Regions from separate parts of the Citrobacter sp. ANG330 genome, predicted to be linked through region 1. Evidence: predicted binding sites of a transcription regulator. Region 1 holds the regulator's gene; the other holds the start of a gene.
The links. The regulator LexA, encoded in region 1, represses DNA repair genes until DNA is damaged. The targets are predictions, from matches to a motif close to TNCTGTATGTACATACAGNA.
Positions count from the first base shown of each region.

Region 2: the regulator LexA is predicted to act here: its motif matches at 6,931-6,950, upstream of rmuC (DNA recombination protein RmuC).

Region 1 is NZ_JASJUI010000009.1:54,073-64,268, forward strand. It holds gene malM (maltose operon protein MalM) at 1-913, shown strand, start outside; gene ubiC (chorismate lyase) at 1,094-1,591, shown strand; gene ubiA (4-hydroxybenzoate octaprenyltransferase) at 1,604-2,476, shown strand; gene plsB (glycerol-3-phosphate 1-O-acyltransferase PlsB) at 2,592-5,012, opposite strand; gene QNN88_RS18050 (diacylglycerol kinase) at 5,183-5,551, shown strand; gene lexA (transcriptional repressor LexA) at 5,674-6,282, shown strand; gene dinF (MATE family efflux transporter DinF) at 6,368-7,693, shown strand; gene QNN88_RS18065 (CsbD family protein) at 7,825-8,034, shown strand; gene zur (zinc uptake transcriptional repressor Zur) at 8,120-8,635, opposite strand; gene QNN88_RS18075 (conjugal transfer protein TraF) at 8,917-10,196, shown strand, end outside.
Region 2 is NZ_JASJUI010000015.1:14,590-24,785, reverse strand. It holds gene yigL (sugar/pyridoxal phosphate phosphatase YigL) at 1-641, shown strand, start outside; gene bioP (biotin transporter) at 722-1,621, shown strand; gene metR (HTH-type transcriptional regulator MetR) at 1,509-2,462, opposite strand; gene metE (5-methyltetrahydropteroyltriglutamate--homocysteine S-methyltransferase) at 2,698-4,959, shown strand; gene QNN88_RS21720 (dienelactone hydrolase family protein) at 5,007-5,819, opposite strand; gene udp (uridine phosphorylase) at 6,080-6,841, shown strand; gene rmuC (DNA recombination protein RmuC) at 6,994-8,421, shown strand; gene ubiE (bifunctional demethylmenaquinone methyltransferase/2-methoxy-6-polyprenyl-1,4-benzoquinol methylase UbiE) at 8,516-9,271, shown strand; gene ubiJ (ubiquinone biosynthesis protein UbiJ) at 9,285-9,890, shown strand; gene ubiB (ubiquinone biosynthesis regulatory protein kinase UbiB) at 9,887-10,196, shown strand, end outside.

The DNA of each region.
Region 1 (10,196 bases):
TTTATCCGCAGGGTTATTTGCCAGTGCGCCGGGCATCAGCCTGGCTGACGTGAATTACGTTCCACAGAATACCAGCGCCGCACCGACGATTCCGACGGCGGCCCTCCAGCAGTTAACCTGGACGCCGGTTGACCAGTCCAACACGCAAACTACACAGCTTTCTACCGGCGGTCAGCGTCTTGACGTGGCTGGCATTTCCGGGCCTGTCGCCGCGTACAGCGTACCGGCGAATATCGGCGAATTGAACATTACGCTTTCCAGTGAAGTGAACAAACAAACCAGTGTGTTTGCGCCCAACGTCCTGATTCTCGATCAGAACATGACGCCTTCTGCCTTCTTCCCCAGCAGCTATTTCACCTACCAGGAGCCGGGCGTAATGAGCGCGGATCGTCTGGAAGGGGTGATGCGCCTGACGCCAGCGCTGGGGCAGCAGAAGCTCTATGTTCTGGTCTTTACGACCGAGAAAGATCTCCAGCAGACCACCAAACTGCTCGATCCGGCGAAAGCCTATGCCAAAGGCGTGGGTAACTCCGTGCCGGATATCCCGGACCCGATCGCCCGCCATACCACCGACGGCCTGCTGAAGCTGAAAGTGAAAACCAACAGCAGTTCCAGCGTGCTGGTAGGGCCACTGTTTGGTTCTTCCGGCCCGGGTCCGGTGACGGTGGGTAACACTGCCGCACCTGCACCGACCTACGCGGCACCGGTTGCTGCGCCGGTGGCGGCACCTGCGCCCGCGAAGAAAAGCGAGCCGATGTTGAACGACACCGAAAGCTACTTTAACAAAGCGATTAAAGACGCCGTCGCCAAAGGCGACGTTGATAAAGCGCTGAAACTGCTTGATGAAGCTGAACGTCTGGGATCGACATCTGCCCGTTCCACCTTTATCAGCAGTGTAAAAGGCAAGGGGTAATCTTCTCCCCACATTGCTGATTTGCAACAACTGGTGCGTCTTCTGGCGCACCTTTTTTTTAGCATTTCCTGCGATTTGTTACGTTTCTGTTGCGCAACAGATCACTTAATTATGTTTCCATCTCCCGTAAGCACTTTTCTGCGATACAATGCCTTTCAGTTATGAAACGGAGAGTCAGGCATGTCACACCCCGCGTTAACGCAACTGCGTGCGCTGCGCTATTTTGAAGAGATCCCCGCTCTGGACCCAGAACAGCTCGACTGGCTGCTACTGGAAGATTCCATGACAAAACGTTTTGAGCAGCAGGGAAAACGGGTCACTGTGACACTGATCAGGGAAGGTTTTGTCGGTCAAAACGACGTGGTGGAAGAGCTAACGCGACTGCCAAAAGAATCCCGCTACTGGCTGCGCGAAATCTTGCTCTGTGCCGATAGTGAACCCTGGTTAGCCGGACGAACCGTGGTGCCTGAATCCACGCTGTCTGGCCCCGAACTTGCCTTACAAAATTTGGGCAAGACCCCGCTGGGGCGTTATCTGTTTACATCATCGACGTTGACCCGAGATTTTATTGAGATTGGTTGTGATGCGGGACTGTGGGGACGCCGTTCCCGACTACGTTTGAGCGGTAAGCCGCTGATGCTGACCGAACTGTTTTTACCTGCATCGCCGTTGTACTAAGAGGAAAATAAAATGGAGTGGAGTCTGACGCAGAATAAGCTACTGGCGTTTCACCGCTTGATGCGTACGGATAAGCCCATCGGCGCCTTGTTGTTGCTCTGGCCAACGCTGTGGGCGTTATGGGTGGCAACCCCTGGCGTCCCCCAACTGTGGATTCTGGCGGTGTTTGTCGCTGGAGTCTGGCTGATGCGTGCCGCTGGGTGCGTGGTCAATGACTATGCCGATCGCAAATTCGACGGGCATGTTAAACGCACGGCGAACCGCCCGTTGCCCAGCGGCGCGGTGACGGAAAAAGAGGCCCGGACACTGTTTGTGGTGCTGGTACTGCTCGCTTTTCTGCTGGTATTAACGCTCAACACCATGACCATATTGCTGTCGGTTGCAGCACTGGCTCTGGCGTGGGTCTATCCGTTTATGAAGCGTTACACCCACCTGCCGCAGGTGGTGCTGGGGGCGGCGTTTGGCTGGTCAATCCCGATGGCCTTTGCGGCGGTGAGTGAGTCGGTGCCGTTGAGCTGCTGGCTGATGTTCCTGGCAAACATTCTGTGGGCGGTGGCCTACGATACCCAATACGCGATGGTTGACCGCGATGACGATCTGAAAATCGGCATTAAATCGACCGCCATTCTGTTTGGCGAACATGACAAGCTGATCATCGGTATTTTACAGGTGGGCGTGATGGCGCTGATGGCGCTGATCGGCTGGCTGAATGGTCTGGGGCTGGGTTATTACTGGTCTGTGCTGGTCGCTGGCGCGCTGTTTGTTTATCAACAGAAACTGATTGCCAACCGCGAGCGCGAAGCCTGCTTTAAAGCGTTTATGAATAATAACTACGTCGGGCTGGTGTTGTTTATCGGTCTGGCGATGAGTTACTGGCATTTATAAAGCATCTTGCCCGATGGCGCTGCGCTTACCAAACTGTAGGCCGGATCAGGCGGAACGCCGCCATCCGGCAATCTGACATAAAAAAGCCGGTCATCTTGACCGGCTTTTCTCTGCATTACTCGCTCTGCGTTGCGCTCTCGATGGTGAGGCGTACATCCGACGTGATCAGTTCCGCCAGCATCTGATACACCTTCATCGTTTCGCCCGGCTCCGCATTGCCGGTATCGCTGATGTAACCCTCGTCACGCAGGGTCAGCACCAGTGAGCTGAACACCGCCTTGTCGAAGAATTCCGGTGCGTTAATGCCGTGCAACACGGACAGACGCTGCGCCACGGTGCGGCTCTCTTTCTCCAGCGTCCCGCGGTTAATCGACGGGTTGGCGCTCAGCAGCCAGAAGGTGATGGCATAACGCTGCAGTGTTTCGCGCGCCCCTGCGGCCAGCAGTTGCAGCGTACGGGAATGAGCCGGGTTGATATGCAGTTCTGCATCCTGAACCGTTATCAGCCCCTGACGCTGCATCTCTGCTGCCAGGGCATCAATCACGCCAGCCAGTTCATCGCGCTCCCAGCGCAGGAATAGCTCGGCTTTCAGCATCGGATACAGCACGTCAACGTGTTCCAGTAACGCTTCGCGGGAAATATGACGATGCTGGGTGACGATCGCCGCCATCAGTGACGGCAGCACCAGCATATGCGCGATGTTATTGCGATAGTAGGTCATCAGAACCGCCTGCTCGCGCGGCAGAATGATGATATCGCCAATGGTATCCTTCTCGACTTCAAACTTGTTCATTTGTAGCGCATGATCGATAAGATCGCTGGCGCTGACAGATGGGACCGTGGAGTCGGTGGAATACGGCACATTGCGCATCAGATCCAAATAGCAGTTGAGTTGTTCCGTCAACTGCTCGCGGGTCAGCGAACGCTGGCGAGAGGCTAACAGCGCGGTGCAACACAGGTTCATGGCGTTCGCCGCACCCGCGTTGTTAATACGCACCATCAGCTCTGCTGCAATCCCGTTTACCGTTGGCGTCAGCCAGGCCGGACGTATTGCTTCGATAGGATCGATTGACTCGCGCCACTCCGGCACGTGGTGATTCAGGTACGTCATCAGCGGCATCGGCTCGCCAAAGTTAACGTAGCCCTGGCCGAGATTACGCAGCTTGCTCAGGCCACGCAGCATCTGCGGCAGGCTTTCTTTCTCTTTAGTCGCGCCGCGCAGCTCTTTGGCATAGGTTCCCACTTCCATCACGTGTTCGTAACCGATGTAAATCGGCACCAGGGTGATCGGACGGGTGCCGCCGCGCAACATCGCCTGAATGGTCATCGACAGCGTGCCGGTTTTCGGATCCAGCAGACGACCGGTACGGGAACGCCCGCCTTCGACAAAGTATTCAACCGAGTAGCCACGACTGAACAGTTCGCCCAGATACTCACGGAAAACCGTGGAATAGAGCTTATTGCCCTTAAAGGTACGACGAATAAAGAAGGCGCCCAGGCGGCGGAAGATCGGACCTGCCGGCCAGAAGTTCAGGTTGATACCTGCAGCGATGTGCGGCGGCACCAGCCCCTGGTGGTATAACACGTACGAAAGCAGCAGATAGTCCATATGGCTGCGGTGGCAGGGCACATAGACAATTTCGTGCCCGTCGTGCGCCAGTTGCCGGACGCGCTCCGCGTTGTGAACGTTAATCCCCTGATACAGCCGGTTCCAGGTGAAGCCCAGAATACGGTCGGTCAGGCGAATCATCTCGTAAGAGAAGTTGGCGGCGATCTCTTCCATCAGCGCAATCGCGTTTTGCTGCGCCTTTTCATGGGAGATTTTTTTGCTGCGCGCTTCATCTTCTACCGCACGGGCAATTGCTTTGGACGCCAGCAGCTTGTTGAAGAGATCCTGACGCGCAGGCAGGCGCGGCCCCACAGCGGCCAGGCGCTGACGGGCGAAGTGCATACGCGCCACGCGCGCCAGTTTCTGCGCGATGGTTTTATCCGTGCCGTGCTCATCGGCCATTCGGCGCAGAGAGACGGAAGGCGAGAAGCGGACAAAGCTGTCGCGGCCAAGCCAGGAGACGGCAAAGAACTTCTGTATGCCGTTAAGCATGCGCAGCGGCGGGTTCACTTCACCTTTTTCACGGCCCGGAGAGCGTCCAAACATCACCGATACCGGCACCATTTGCACATCCAGATCCGGGTTGCTGCGGTGCAGGTCGAGATAGTTATGGAACAGCTTGATGGACTCTTCTTTCGGCGTGTAATAAGTGAAGACACGCGGACCGCCGTGAATGAACACATAGCGCGGCAACTGTGTGCCATCGATCTCCAGCGGCTCTAACGGGTCGGGGAGATCGTGCGCCAGACATTGCGCTCGCAGGGTCAGCAAGTCCGCTTTGGAGTTGTACGGTAAAACGTACATAATTGGACGAGAGGTATCGAGTCCCAATTCCGGGGCAGGATCTGCCGGAATAGACTTACTTTTTACCAGTACGCTTAATGGTAAATTCAGGATTTTGTAGTAAATTCGTGGCCAGCCGGACATAAACGATGTAAAGCCTCTGGTTAATAATGCAATTGCGATGCAAGGATATCAGAAAGTCATGTGAATTTCTGGTGTATCCCGTCATACTTCGCGCCGCGTTGCCGTTACTCGAATCACATGAGTTAACAAGACAATGTCATTGACGCCAATAATGTAAAAAGGTTCTTTTAATGGCTAATAATACCACTGGATTCACCCGAATTATCAAAGCGGCAGGCTATTCCTGGAAAGGTTTTCGCGCCGCGTGGATTAACGAGGCGGCGTTCCGTCAGGAAAGCATAGCGGTGTTGTTGGCCGTGGCGGTCGCCTGCTGGCTGGATGTGGATGCCATTACGCGCGTACTGCTGATAGGCTCCGTCATGCTGGTCATGATTGTTGAAATTCTCAACAGCGCCATTGAGGCCGTGGTGGACCGTATCGGCTCTGATTATCACGAGCTCTCTGGTCGCGCTAAAGATATGGGATCGGCTGCGGTGCTGCTCTCAATCATTGTGGCGTTGATCACCTGGGGTCTCCTGCTGTGGTCACATTTTCGCTAAGGTTTTTCGACCCTGATTCCATAACCGGTTAAATCTGCTGTTGAATGTGCAGTTTGTGGTTCCAAAATCACCTTTAGCTGTATATACTCACAGCATAACTGTATATACACCCAGGGGGCGGAATGAAAGCGTTAACGGCCAGGCAACAAGAGGTGTTTGATCTCATTCGGGATCACATCAGCCAGACAGGTATGCCACCGACGCGTGCGGAGATCGCGCAGCGTTTGGGGTTCCGTTCCCCAAACGCGGCTGAAGAACACCTGAAAGCGCTGGCGCGTAAAGGTGCGATTGAAATCGTCTCTGGCGCTTCACGCGGCATTCGACTGTTGCAGGAAGAAGAAGAGGGCTTACCGCTCATCGGTCGCGTAGCGGCGGGTGAACCGCTGCTGGCACAGCAGCACATCGAAGGCCATTATCAGGTTGATCCGTCGCTGTTTAAGCCGAATGCCGATTTCCTGCTGCGCGTCAGCGGAATGTCGATGAAAGACATCGGCATTATGGATGGCGATTTGCTGGCGGTACACAAAACCCAGGACGTGCGTAACGGCCAGGTGGTGGTGGCGCGTATCGATGACGAAGTGACGGTCAAGCGCCTGAAAAAACAGGGCAATAAAGTAGAACTGCTGCCCGAAAACAGCGAATTTAAACCGATCCTGGTTGACCTTCGCGAACAGAATTTTACCATCGAAGGATTGGCCGTTGGCGTCATCCGTAATGGTGAATGGCTGTAGTATTTCTGTAGGCCGGATAAGGCGTTTACGCCGTTATCCGGCACTCTCACCACTCTCGTTATGACCTCTTCTCAGGCTCGTCTCCATGCCGTTTTTTGCTTCTGCTGACAAAGCACTCTGGCGCCTCGCCTTACCCATGATTTTCTCCAATATTACGGTTCCGTTGCTGGGACTGGTGGATACGGCGGTCATTGGACATCTGGACAGCCCCGTCTATCTCGGCGGTGTGGCAGTAGGCGCAACCGCAACCAGTTTTCTGTTCATGCTGTTGCTCTTTTTACGCATGAGCACTACCGGACTGACGGCGCAGGCGTTCGGTGCGAAGGATCCTCAGGCGCTGGCGCGTGCGCTGGTACAACCGCTGATTCTGGCGCTGGGCGCGGGAGCCTTGATTGCACTGTTTCGCACGCCGATTATTGACCTGGCGCTGCACATTGTCGGCGGTAGTGAAGCGGTGCTGGAGCAGGCCCGGCGGTTTCTGGCGATTCGCTGGCTGAGCGCTCCAGCCTCGCTGGCGAATCTGGTCCTGCTCGGCTGGTTACTGGGCGTACAGTATGCGCGTGCGCCGGTGATCCTGCTGGTTGTTGGCAATATCCTGAACATTGTGCTCGATCTCTGGCTGGTGATGGGGCTGCACATGAACGTGCAAGGGGCCGCACTGGCAACGGTGATCGCAGAATATGCGACGTTGCTGATCGGTCTGTTGATGGTACGTAAGGTGCTGCGTCTGCGCGGTGTTTCATTTTCCATGCTCAAACAGGCCTGGCGCGGGAATATTCGCCGGCTTCTGGCGCTCAATCGCGACATCATGCTGCGTTCGTTGCTTCTGCAACTCTGCTTTGGCGCTATCACTGTACTTGGCGCAAGGCTTGGCAGCGATATCATCGCCGTCAACGCCGTGCTCATGACGTTGCTGACGTTTACGGCTTATGCATTGGATGGCTTTGCCTACGCCGTGGAAGCGCATTCCGGCCAGGCTTATGGCGCTCGCGACGGCAGTCAGTTACTGGAAGTCTGGCGGGCGGCGTGCCGCCAGTCCGGCATTGTGGCGCTCCTGTTTTCACTGGTCTATCTGCTGGCGGGCGAACAGATTGTCGCGTTGCTCACCTCACTGCCGCAAATCCAGCAACTGGCCGATCGCTATCTGCTCTGGCAGGTGATTTTGCCTCTGGTCGGCGTCTGGTGCTATCTGCTGGATGGCATGTTTATCGGTGCCACGCGGGCGGCTGAAATGCGCAACAGCATGGCGGTAGCTGCTGCCGGATTTGCGCTGACGCTATTGGCGTTACCCGCGCTGGGGAATCATGGTTTGTGGCTGGCGCTGGCGGTATTTCTGGCGCTGCGTGGCCTCTCTTTAGCCTTCATCTGGCGGCGCCACTGGCGAAACGGCACCTGGTTTTCGGCAGCGTAACGGTTAAAAATTCTGAATAGTGAATCGAACCCAGAATCCCTGACTACACTTAATATCACGTCCAGCAGAAAACGTAACGACGTTGGATGATACAGACTCGCTATTCACAACCTAATGAAGAGGACTTTATGATGAATAAAGACGAAGCCGGTGGTAACTGGAAGCAACTCAAAGGTAAAGTGAAAGAGCAATGGGGCAAACTGACCGACGATGATATGACGGTCATTGAAGGTAAACGTGACCAACTGGTAGGTAAAATCCAGGAACGTTACGGCTACGCAAAAGATCAGGCGGAAAAAGAGGTCGGTGACTGGGAAACCCGTAACGACTACCGCTGGTAAATCGACTCCTGCCCGAAAAGTACAAGGATGTACTCCCCACTGTTTGCTTTAATGCTTTGAGCGGCAGCGTTTGCCGCTCAGATTGTTAGCGCGGTTTCTTTTTCACCTGAATGGTATGATCGTGCTGACACTCGTCAGGGTGACGACAAGCCTCAACTTCCACGCACGCTGAACATAATCCATGTGCTTCAATCACATTGTGGCGCAGGGCAAATCCCATCTTCGCCGCCAGCGTATGCATAATGTCTTCCACGCCTTCCGCACACTCTTCCTTCACTGCACCGCAGCGGTCGCAGATAAACATCGCAGAAGTATGGGTTGGCTGATCGAACAGATAGCACAAAACATAGCTGTTGGTGGATTCGACCTTATGTACAAACCCTTGTTCAAGCAGGAAATCCAGTGCGCGATAGACCGTTGGCGGCTTGGCCTGCGGTTCTGATTCACGCAGTAAATCCAGCAGATCGTAAGCGCTAATCGCCCCTTCTTGCAGGCTCATCAGACGCAACACTTCGAGGCGCTGTGGGGTCAGGCGCACATTGCGTTGCGCGCACAGTTTTTCAGCTTGCGCCAGCAACTCTTGCGTTGTGGTCTTTTCCATCAGGCACCTCGGATTGTGTGGGATAAGAAAACCCTCACTTTATCATGTTATGGGAGAAACGCCGAGTTCCTCCCCGGCACGATAAATCGCCTGCTAATCTTTCCCTGTTTCGCATTCTCTTCTATACATATTGATGGCTGTCACATAACAAAAGCGTTCCAGCAAGTTCTGCATGGAGCGAATAGCGTCATCTTTATCCATTTTATCACAGCAATAGTCCTACTCAGCCGCGCTGATACTGGCTGAGGCATTATTTCACCTGCAAATAAAATAGGCTTACTGTGAATAAAAATTTTAATTTTTCGGTGGTGGCAATTGCGGTCTCGTTCCTGGTTTCACACCAGGCGAACGCGGCGAATACCTGGGCGGAAGCGCGTAACGATGCGATGGGCGGAACGGGCGTGGCGTCGGCAAATTATGGCAGCGGGGTCCTCATTAACCCGGCGTTGCTGGCGAAAGCGAAGCCTGAAGACAGTGTTACCGTGATTCTTCCGGCGGTCGGTGCACAAATCACCGACAAAGATAATCTTCAGGATGAAATTGATGAGATCAGCGACAAAATCGATTACTACGATGATGTGGTTGATAATCTGACGCCGCAGGACGTTTTGCTCAATCCTCGCGGCGTGTTGAATCAGTTTCAGGGCGCGGCACGCGATCTTGCTGATGAACTCGAATACCTGAAAGGGAAAACGGCACGCGCCAGTGCAGGGGCGGGTCTGGCGGTGAGCATTCCCAATGAGACGCTTTCCCTGGCTTTCGTGGCGAAAGGCTACGCGCATGGACGGGTCAGTTCATCCATTGATCAGGGTGATATTGACTATCTGCGCCGGATTGAGGGCAGCGATACCTATGCGCTCGTTGAAGCAGGGAAGGCGGCGATTGAAGGCTCAGATGAGATAACCAAACACCTCAACTCCACGGCATCGGGACGCGCGGCAATTGTTTCAGATTATGGTATCGCCGTTGCCCGACAGTTTGCGTTCGGTGATGTGCCGGTGTCGATTGGCGTCACGCCAAAACTGCAAAAAACCTGGCTCTACAATTACACCACGTCTATCTATAACTACGACAGTAGTGACTGGAACAGCAGCCGTTATCGCAATGACGACACCGGTTTTAACGTCGACGCCGGGATTGCGGCAGATTTTGGTGAACACTGGACGGTGGGGATCAGCGGGCAGAACCTCATTTCACGCGATCTGGATACCAAATCGATCACTATCACCCACGGCATGACGGGTGAAACGCGAAACTACAAAGACACATACCAGATTCGCCCGCTGGTCACCGCCGGGGTGGCCTGGCAAAATGAGCTTGTCACGCTGAGCGCCGACGGGGATCTTACTGAAACCAAAGGCTTTAAGAGTGAAGACAACTCACAGTACGTGGGTGTCGGTGCCGAAGTTCGGCCAGTAAACTGGCTGGCAGTGCGTGCGGGTTATCGTGCTGACGTGAAAGATAACGACAGCAACGTCTTTACCGGCGGTATCGGGTTTGCCCCGTTCAATCGTGTCCATCTTGATTTGATGGGACTGTATGGCGAGGACGAAACCTGGGG
Region 2 (10,196 bases), on a different contig from region 1:
ATAACCTGGAGATCAAGTCTTACATGATCACCTCTAACGGGGCGCGGGTGCATGATATGGACGGAAATCTGGTGTTTACCCACAATCTGGATCGCGATATTGCCAGCGATCTGTTTGGCATGGTGAACGCCAACCCGGATATCGTGACCAACGTCTATCGTGATGACGAATGGTTTATGAACCGCCATCGCCCGGATGAAATGCGTTTCTTCAAAGAGGCGGTGTTTCACTACTCCTTGTTTGAACCGGGTCTGCTGGAGCCGGAAGGCGTCAGTAAAGTATTCTTTACCTGCGAATCTCACGAGGCGCTGCTGCCGCTGGAGCAGGCAATTAATGCACGCTGGGGCGATCGCGTGAATGTCAGTTTCTCCACGCTCACCTGCCTGGAAGTGATGGCGGGCGGCGTTTCAAAAGGCCATGCGCTGGAGGCGGTTGCGAAAGCCATGGGCTACAGCCTCAAAGACTGCATCGCCTTTGGTGACGGCATGAACGATGCTGAGATGCTGTCGATGGCGGGTAAAGGTTGCATTATGGGCAATGCGCACCAGCGTCTGAAGGATTTGCATCCGGAACTGGAAGTGATTGGCATCAACGCCGACAATGCGGTGCCACACTATCTTCGCGATCTCTTTTTACGCTAAGACGAGTGTTTGTTAATTAGTCAGTTGTCAACCTGACTCTCCGCTACAATGGATACTCCTTGTTCTAAGAGATATCCATTGTGGCGTTACTCATCATTACCACGATCCTGTGGGCCTTCTCCTTCAGTTTGTTTGGCGAATACCTCGCCGGGCACGTCGACAGCTATTTTGCGGTGCTGGTTCGGGTCGGCCTGGCGGCATTGGTATTCCTGCCTTTCCTGCGTACCCGTGGGCACAGCCTGAAAACGATTGGACTGTATATGCTGGTGGGCGCGATGCAGCTTGGCGTCATGTATATGCTGAGTTTCCACGCTTATCTCTACCTGACCGTCTCTGAGCTGCTGTTGTTTACCGTGCTGACACCGCTCTATATCACGTTAATTTACGATGTGATGAGTCAGCGGCGGCTGCGCTGGGGGTATGCGTTCAGCGCGTTGCTGGCGGTGATTGGCGCCGGCATCATTCGCTATGATCAGGTGACCGATCACTTCTGGACGGGCCTGCTGCTGGTGCAACTTTCCAACATCAGTTTTGCCATCGGGATGGTGGGGTATAAACGTTTGATGGAGACCCGCCCGATGCCGCAGCATAACGCGTTTGCATGGTTTTACCTCGGCGCGTTTCTGGTGGCAGTCGTTGCCTGGTTCATGCTGGGCAATGTGCAGAAAATGCCTGAAACCCCACTCCAGTGGAGCATTCTGGTGTTCCTTGGCGTTGCGGCTTCAGGGATCGGCTACTTTATGTGGAATTACGGCGCCACGCAGGTCGATGCGGGCACGCTGGGCATTATGAATAACATGCATGTACCGGCGGGACTGCTGGTTAATCTGGCGATCTGGCACCAACAACCCCACTGGCCGAGCTTTATCACAGGCGCGCTGGTGATACTGGCTTCACTGTGGGTACATCGAAAGTGGGTCGCTCCGCGCTCCGTACAAACGGCAGATGATCGCAGGCGTGATTGCGCGCCGATCGAATAAACGCTTCCGTCACCGGCTGGCGCTGCTCACCGTCACGCACGGCGGCATACAGGCGGCTCCACAGGCCATCACCCAGGGTTCTGGTGACCACCAGACCCTGGCGTTCAAAACTCTCTACAACCCAATGCGGCAGGGCGGCAATACCCATATTTGCAGCCACCATCTGAATCAACAGCAGCGTATTATCCACGCTTTTCAGAGACGGACTGATACCTGCTGGCTGAAGAAAATGCCGCCAGACATCCAGGCGACTGCGCTGTACCGGATAGATCAGCAGCGTTTCGCTGGCTAAATCTTCCGGCGTGATCTGCGTCTTGCTGCTCAGCGGATGTTCGGGGGCCAGCACCAGCCGGACTTCAAAATCAAACATCGGCGAATAGTGCAGCCCGCTGCGCGGCAGAATGTCAGACGTCATCACCAGATCCAGTTCGTCCTGCTGTAACGCAGGCTGAGGATCAAAGGTTACGCCGGATTTGAAATCCATCTCTACCTGCGGCCAGTTTGCCCGGAAATTTTCCAGCGCCGGGGTCAGCCACTGAATACAGCTGTGACATTCAATGGCGATGCGCAGGCGGGTCTGCTGCGGTTCATTACAGGCCTGCAGCGCGCGGCTGATCTGCGGCAGCACCTGGCTTGCCAGTTGTAACAGAATCTCGCCCTGCGGCGTAAAACGCAGCGGCTGACTTTTCCGGATAAACAGCCGAAAGCCAAGGCGCTGTTCCAGATCGCTGAACTGGTGAGACAGGGCGGATTGGGTCTGATGCAACGTCGCCGCGGCGGCGGCCAGTGACCCGGTATTCCGCAACGCCTGGAGAGTTTTCAGGTGTTTAATCTCGATCATGAAAGTCCTTCACTTCGGCATGAACAAATTGCGCTTGAGGAATATACAGTAACTGTCAAATATGGATGTGTAAACATCCAGACGTCCAAAATCCTTCGTATTTTAAATTTATGGTGCGTTGGCTGCGTTTCCCCACCCTGGTCACTTACTGATGTAAGCTCCCGGGGATGAGCAAATTTGCCGCCTTCCCTAAATTAAAAATCCATAGGATTTACATATAATTAGAGGAAGTAAAATGACAATACTGAATCACACCCTCGGTTTCCCTCGCGTTGGCCTGCGTCGCGAGCTGAAAAAAGCGCAAGAAAGCTACTGGGCAGGCAATGCGACCCGTGAAGAACTGCTGGCGGTGGGACGCGAACTGCGTGCGCGCCACTGGGATCAGCAAAAACAGGCGGGTATCGATCTTCTGCCGGTCGGCGATTTTGCCTGGTACGACCATGTTCTGACCACCAGCCTGCTGCTCGGAAACGTCCCGGCTCGTCATCAGAACAAAGACGGTTCCGTTGATATCGACACGCTGTTCCGTATTGGCCGCGGTCGTGCGCCGACCGGTGAACCTGCGGCGGCGGCGGAAATGACCAAGTGGTTTAACACCAACTATCACTACATGGTGCCGGAGTTCGTCAAAGGTCAGCAGTTCAAACTGACCTGGACCCAACTGCTGGATGAAGTGGACGAAGCGCTGGCGCTGGGTCACAAGGTAAAACCTGTGTTGTTGGGGCCGGTGACTTATCTGTGGCTGGGCAAAGTGAAGGGCGAGTCGTTCGATCGCCTGAGCCTGCTCAACGACATTCTGCCGGTTTACCAGCAGGTGCTGGCGGAGCTGGCAAAACGCGGCATCGAGTGGGTGCAGATCGACGAACCGGCACTGGTGCTGGAACTGCCGCAGGCGTGGCTGGACGCGTTCAAACCGGCCTATGATGCGCTTTCCGGGCAGGTGAAACTGCTGCTGACCACTTATTTCGAAGGTGTGACGCCTAACCTTGATACTATTGCCGCGCTGCCGGTACAGGGACTCCACGTTGACCTGGTCCACGGTAACGATGACGTGACAGCGCTGCACAAACGCCTGCCGGCCGACTGGTTGCTGTCTGCTGGGCTGGTCAATGGACGCAACGTCTGGCGTGCCGATCTGACAGAAAAATATGCCCAGATTAAAGATATCGTCGGCCTTCGCGATCTGTGGGTCGCCTCATCTTGCTCACTGCTGCACAGCCCAATCGACCTGAGCGTTGAAACGCGTCTGGATGCGGAAGTGAAGAGCTGGTTTGCCTTCGCCCTGCAAAAGTGTGGTGAACTGACCCTGCTGCGCGATGCGCTGAACAGCGGCGATACCGCCGCCATCGCCGAATGGAGCGCACCGATTCAGGCGCGTCGCCACTCAAGTCGTGTGCACAATGCAGCAGTGGAAAAACGTCTGGCAGCCATCACTGCACAGGACAGCCAGCGGGCGAACCCGTACGAGGTGCGGGCTGAAGCTCAGCGTGCGCGCTTCAACCTGCCTGCATGGCCGACAACCACTATCGGTTCTTTCCCACAGACCACTGAAATCCGCGGCCTGCGTCTGGACTTCAAAAAAGGTCAGCTTGATGCTAACAACTACCGCACTGGCATCGCGGAGCATATTAAGCAGGCGATTGTTGAGCAGGAACGTCTCGGTCTGGACGTGCTGGTCCACGGTGAAGCCGAACGCAACGACATGGTGGAATACTTTGGCGAACATCTGGATGGTTTCGTCTTCACCCAGAATGGTTGGGTGCAAAGTTACGGCTCTCGCTGCGTGAAACCGCCGGTGGTGATTGGCGATATCAGCCGTCCTGAGCCGATCACCGTTGAATGGGCAAAATATGCGCAGTCACTGACCGACAAACCGGTAAAAGGCATGCTGACCGGCCCGGTAACCATTCTCTGCTGGTCCTTCCCGCGTGAAGACGTGAGCCGCGAAACCATCGCAAAGCAGATCGCACTGGCGCTGCGTGATGAGGTGGCGGATCTGGAAGCGGCAGGGATCGGAATTATTCAGATTGATGAACCGGCACTGCGCGAAGGGCTGCCGCTGCGTCGTAGTGACTGGGAGGCCTATCTGGCCTGGGGCGTGGAAGCGTTCCGCATCAACGCGGCGGTGGCGAAAGATGATACCCAGATCCACACCCACATGTGTTATTGCGAATTTAACGACATCATGGATTCTATTGCTGCACTGGATGCCGACGTAATCACCATTGAGACCTCACGTTCCGACATGGAACTGCTGGAGTCGTTCGAAGAGTTCGATTACCCGAACGAAATCGGACCGGGCGTGTATGACATTCACTCGCCGAACGTCCCGAGCGTAGAGTGGATTGAGGCGCTGTTACAAAAAGCGGCGCAGCGTATTCCGGCTGAACGTCTGTGGGTGAACCCGGACTGTGGTCTGAAAACCCGCGGCTGGCCGGAGACCCGGGCAGCGCTGGCGAACATGGTGAAAGCCGCGCAGAATCTGCGTCAGGCTTGATGACACGCAGGCCCGGTAAGGCGTCGCCGCCCCCGGGCTTTTCGCTTTTACGCTTTTTTGCCACCGTACTGCGCAAACCAGGCCAGCATTCTTTCCCAGCCGTCTTTGGCAGATTCTTCGTGATAGCTCGAGCGATAGTCGGCATTGAAGGCATGACCCGCATCGGGATAGACGACGATTTCCGCGGTAGCGTTAGCGGCGCGTAGCGCCTGGCGCATAGTCTCAACGCTTTCCTGCGGAATACTGTTATCTTGCCCACCATACAGACCCAGTACCGGAGCGTTCAGGTCGGTGGCCACATCAACGGGATGCTTTGGTGAATTCAGCGTCTTATCGCCGATCAGTTTCCCATACCACGCGACAGCAGCTTTCAACTGCGGGTTATGCGCCGCATAGAGCCAGGTGATGCGACCGCCCCAACAAAAACCGGTCATCATCAGGCGATGCACATCGCCACCGTTACGGGACGCCCAACTGGCGACGTGATCCAGATCGGCTAACACCTGGGAATCCGGCACTTTTGCCACAAGGCCGCTGAGCAGCGTAGGAATATCCGCGAAATCATTCGGGTCGCCCTCACGGAAATAGAGTTCTGGTGCGATTGCCAGATACCCTTCCAGCGCCAGACGACGGCATATATCGCGGATATGTTCATGCACGCCAAAGATTTCCTGCACTACAATGACCACTGGCAGTGGGCCATCGCTCTGTTTCGGTCGCGCGTGATACGCCGGCATATCGTCGCCCTGGGAAGGGATCGACGTCACACCCGCGACAATGGCGTCGTCCGGAGTATGAACTGAGGTAGCGGCAACAGGGGATGCTGCAGGTGCAAAACCGGTTTGTTGTGTTGATGTCATGGTATTCTCCGTACCCTTAGAAAAATAGCGCACTGTTAACTATAGACAGCCTTTAACATTTCACACTGCCTCAAACGGCTCGCTTTTTGTGCGAAGAAAGCGAAAATTGGCTTGTTAGTGTGATTTGAATCACTATTTGCTGGTAAGTCCATGCAACTTATTTACGCCATGGTGATGATGGTCACGAAAATATCTTAAGTCCTTCGGTAAAGTGTCTTTTTGCTTCTTCTGACAAAAACCGAATCACAGAGGAGTTTTATATGTCCAGGTCTGACGTTTTTCATCTCGGCCTCACCAAGAACGATTTACAAGGGGCTACGCTGGCTATCGTCCCTGGCGATCCGGAACGTGTAGAAAAGATCGCCGCGCTGATGGAAAAGCCGGTAAAACTGGCCTCTCACCGTGAATTCACTACCTGGCGTGCTGAACTGGATGGCAAAGCCGTCATCGTCTGCTCGACCGGTATCGGCGGTCCGTCTACCTCTATTGCTGTGGAAGAACTGGCGCAGTTGGGCATTCGTACCTTCCTGCGTATTGGCACCACCGGCGCCATTCAGCCGCACATCAATGTCGGCGATGTTCTGGTCACCACGGCGTCCGTCCGTCTGGATGGCGCGAGCCTGCACTTTGCGCCAATGGAATATCCGGCAGTTGCTGACTTTGAATGTACCACCGCACTGGTTGAAGCGGCGAAATCCATTGGCGCCACTACTCACGTGGGTGTAACCGCCTCGTCTGATACTTTCTACCCAGGACAGGAACGTTACGACACCTTCTCCGGCCGTGTAGTACGTCGTTTCAAAGGCTCCATGGAAGAGTGGCAGTCAATGGGCGTAATGAACTACGAAATGGAGTCCGCTACGCTACTGACCATGTGTGCAAGCCAGGGCCTGCGCGCCGGGATGGTTGCGGGCGTGATCGTCAACCGTACTCAGCAAGAGATCCCGAATGCTGAGACGATGAAGCAAACCGAAAGCCATGCGGTGAAAATCGTGGTGGAAGCGGCACGTCGTCTGATCTAATCCTTTCTTCTTCAGTAAAAGGCCGACGCGTTCGGCCTTTTTCTTGTATGCGTTTATTTTGCGTAGTGCCTCGCAGGAAACTTCTTTAAAACTGGACGTTTATACAGCACAATTCTATTTTTGTGCGGGTGAGTATGGCGTCGGGAGGCATTTTGGATATCTCAATTATCATTTATGCGGTTATTGCGCTGGTGGGCATTGCGCTTGGCTGGCTGCTGGCCAGCTATCAGCATGTGCAGCAGAAAGCCGAGCAATTCGCTGAACGTGAAGAGATGGTTGCGGCATTAAGCGCTGCAAAACAACAGCTCGCCCAAAGCGACCACTGGCGCGATGAGTGTGAATTGCTCAATAACGAATTACGTAGCCTGCGCAGTATCAACACCTCACTAGAAGCAGATCTGCGTGAAGTCACCACGCGGATGGAAGCCACGCAGCAGCATGCGGAAGATAAAATCCGCCAGATGATCAACAGCGAGCAGCGTTTGAGTGAACAGTTTGAAAACCTGGCAAACCGAATCTTTGAACAGAGCAATCGCCGGGTAGATGAACAAAACCGCCAGAGTCTGAACGGCCTGCTGACGCCGCTGCGTGAACAACTGGATGGCTTTCGTCGCCAGGTCCAGGACAGCTTTGGTCAGGAAGCGCGCGAACGTCACACCCTTGCACATGAAATCCGTAATCTGCAACAGCTTAATGCGCAAATGGCCCAGGAAGCGGTCAACCTCACGCGTGCGTTAAAAGGCGACAATAAAACGCAGGGGAACTGGGGCGAAGTTGTACTCACCCGTGTGCTGGAGGCGTCCGGACTGCGTGAAGGGTACGAGTACGAAACCCAGGTCAGCATCGAGAATAACGATCGCTCGCGGATGCAACCCGATGTGATCGTGCGTTTGCCACAGGGCAAAGATGTGGTGATCGACGCCAAAATGACGCTGGTCGCCTATGAGCGCTATTTTAATGCGGAAGACGATTACGCCCGCGAAAGCGCGCTCCAGGAGCACATTGTCTCAGTACGGAACCATATTCGCATGCTGGGGCGTAAAGATTATCAACAGCTTCCGGGGCTGCGTACGCTCGACTATGTGCTGATGTTTATCCCTGTCGAGCCTGCGTTTCTGTTAGCGCTCGACAGACAGCCCGAACTGATTACCGAGGCGCTGAAAAATAATATTATGCTGGTCAGTCCCACGACGTTGCTGGTGGCATTGCGGACCATTGCGAATCTGTGGCGCTACGAGCATCAAAGTCGTAATGCACAACAGATTGCGGATCGTGCAAGCAAGCTCTATGACAAGATGCGTCTCTTTGTCGATGATATGTCCTCCATTGGGCAGAGTCTGGATAAAGCGCAGGATAACTATCGTCAGGCAATGAAAAAGCTCTCGTCGGGGCGTGGCAACGTATTGGCGCAGGCGGAAGCGTTTCGCGGCTTAGGGGTAGAAATTAAGCGTGAGATCAATCCTGAACTGGCAGAACAGGCCACGACGCAGGATGAAGAGTATCGATTGCGATCGGTCCCCGAAGAGCAGGAAGAGACGTCTTATTCGGGTGATGACGGGATAGCGCAACAATCGAATTAGTCCGTTTGGGGCAGCCGGGACGGGCAGAAGGGTAGGGCAATGCGCCCCAATCTGTTACACTTCTTGAACAATTTTCAGATGAGCAGGCACTGAGATGGTGGATAATTCACAAGAAACGACGCACTTTGGTTTTCAGACTGTCGCTAAAGAACATAAAGCGGACATGGTGGCCCACGTTTTTCATTCTGTGGCATCAAAATATGATGTCATGAATGATTTGATGTCTTTTGGCATTCATCGTTTGTGGAAGCGCTTCACCATCGACTGTAGCGGCGTCCGCCGTGGTCAGACAGTGCTGGATTTAGCCGGGGGAACCGGCGATCTGACGGCTAAATTCTCTCGCCTGGTCGGGGAGACTGGCAAGGTCATTCTGGCAGACATCAATGACTCAATGCTCAAAATGGGTCGCGAGAAACTGCGCAATATCGGCGTGGTTGGCAATGTGGAATACGTTCAGGCCAATGCGGAAGCGCTGCCGTTCCCGGACAATACCTTTGACTGCATTACCATTTCCTTCGGTTTGCGTAACGTCACCGACAAAGACAAAGCCCTGCGCTCTATGTTTCGAGTCCTGAAACCAGGTGGTCGTCTGCTGGTGCTGGAATTTTCTAAACCGATTATCGAGCCGCTAAGCAAAGCGTACGATGCCTACTCTTTCCATATTCTGCCGCGTATTGGTTCGATGGTCGCCAATGATGCCGACAGCTACCGCTATCTGGCGGAATCCATCCGGATGCACCCCGATCAGGACACATTGAAAGCGATGATGCAGGACGCCGGGTTTGAAAGCGTCGACTATTACAACCTGACGGCGGGTGTGGTTGCGCTGCATCGCGGCTATAAGTTCTGACAGGAGAACGGGGATGCCTTTTAAACCCTTAGTGACGGCAGGAATGGAAAGTCTGCTTAATTCCTTCCTGTATCGTTCACCAGCGTTGAAAACGGCGCGAGCGCGTTTGCTGGGAAAAGTGCTGCGAGTGGAGCTAAAAGGCTTTTCGACATCATTAATTCTGCTGTTCAGTGAGCGGCAGGTTGATGTACTGGGTGAGTGGGCTGGCGAGGCCGACTGTACGGTCATCACCCATGCCAGCGTATTGCCAAAATTACGTGACCGCCAGCAACTGGCTGCGCTGATCCGCAGTGGCGAGCTGGAAGTGCAGGGCGATATTCAGGTTGTGCAGAATTTCGTTGCGCTTGCCGACCTGGCGGAATTCGATCCTGCTGAACTGCTGGCACCCTATACCAGCGATATCGCGGCAGAAGGGATCAGCAAAGCCCTGCGCGGCGGCGCCAAATTTCTTCGTCACGGGATCCTGCGGCAACAACGCTATGTGGCCGAAGCCCTTACGGAAGAGTGGCGAATGGCGCCCGGACCGCTTGAGGTCGCCTGGTTCGCGGAAGAGACAGCGGCTGTGGAACGCGCAGTCGATGCGCTGACCCGGCGGCTGGATAAACTGGAGGTTAAATGACGCCAGGTGAAGTACGGCGCCTATATTTCATCATTCGCACTTTCTTAAGTTACGGACTTGATGAGCTCATCCCTAAAATGCGGATCACGCTGCCGCTGCGGTTATGGCGTTATTGTCTGTTCTGGATGCCAAACCGCCATAAAGAAAAGTTACTGGGAGAGCGACTGAGACTGGCTCTGCAGGAGTTAGGGCCGGTGTGGATCAAGTTTGGCCAAATGCTCTCGACCCGACGCGATCTTTTCCCTCCGCATATTGCCGATCAACTGGCGCTATTACAGGACAAAGTCGCCCCCTTCGATGGCAAGC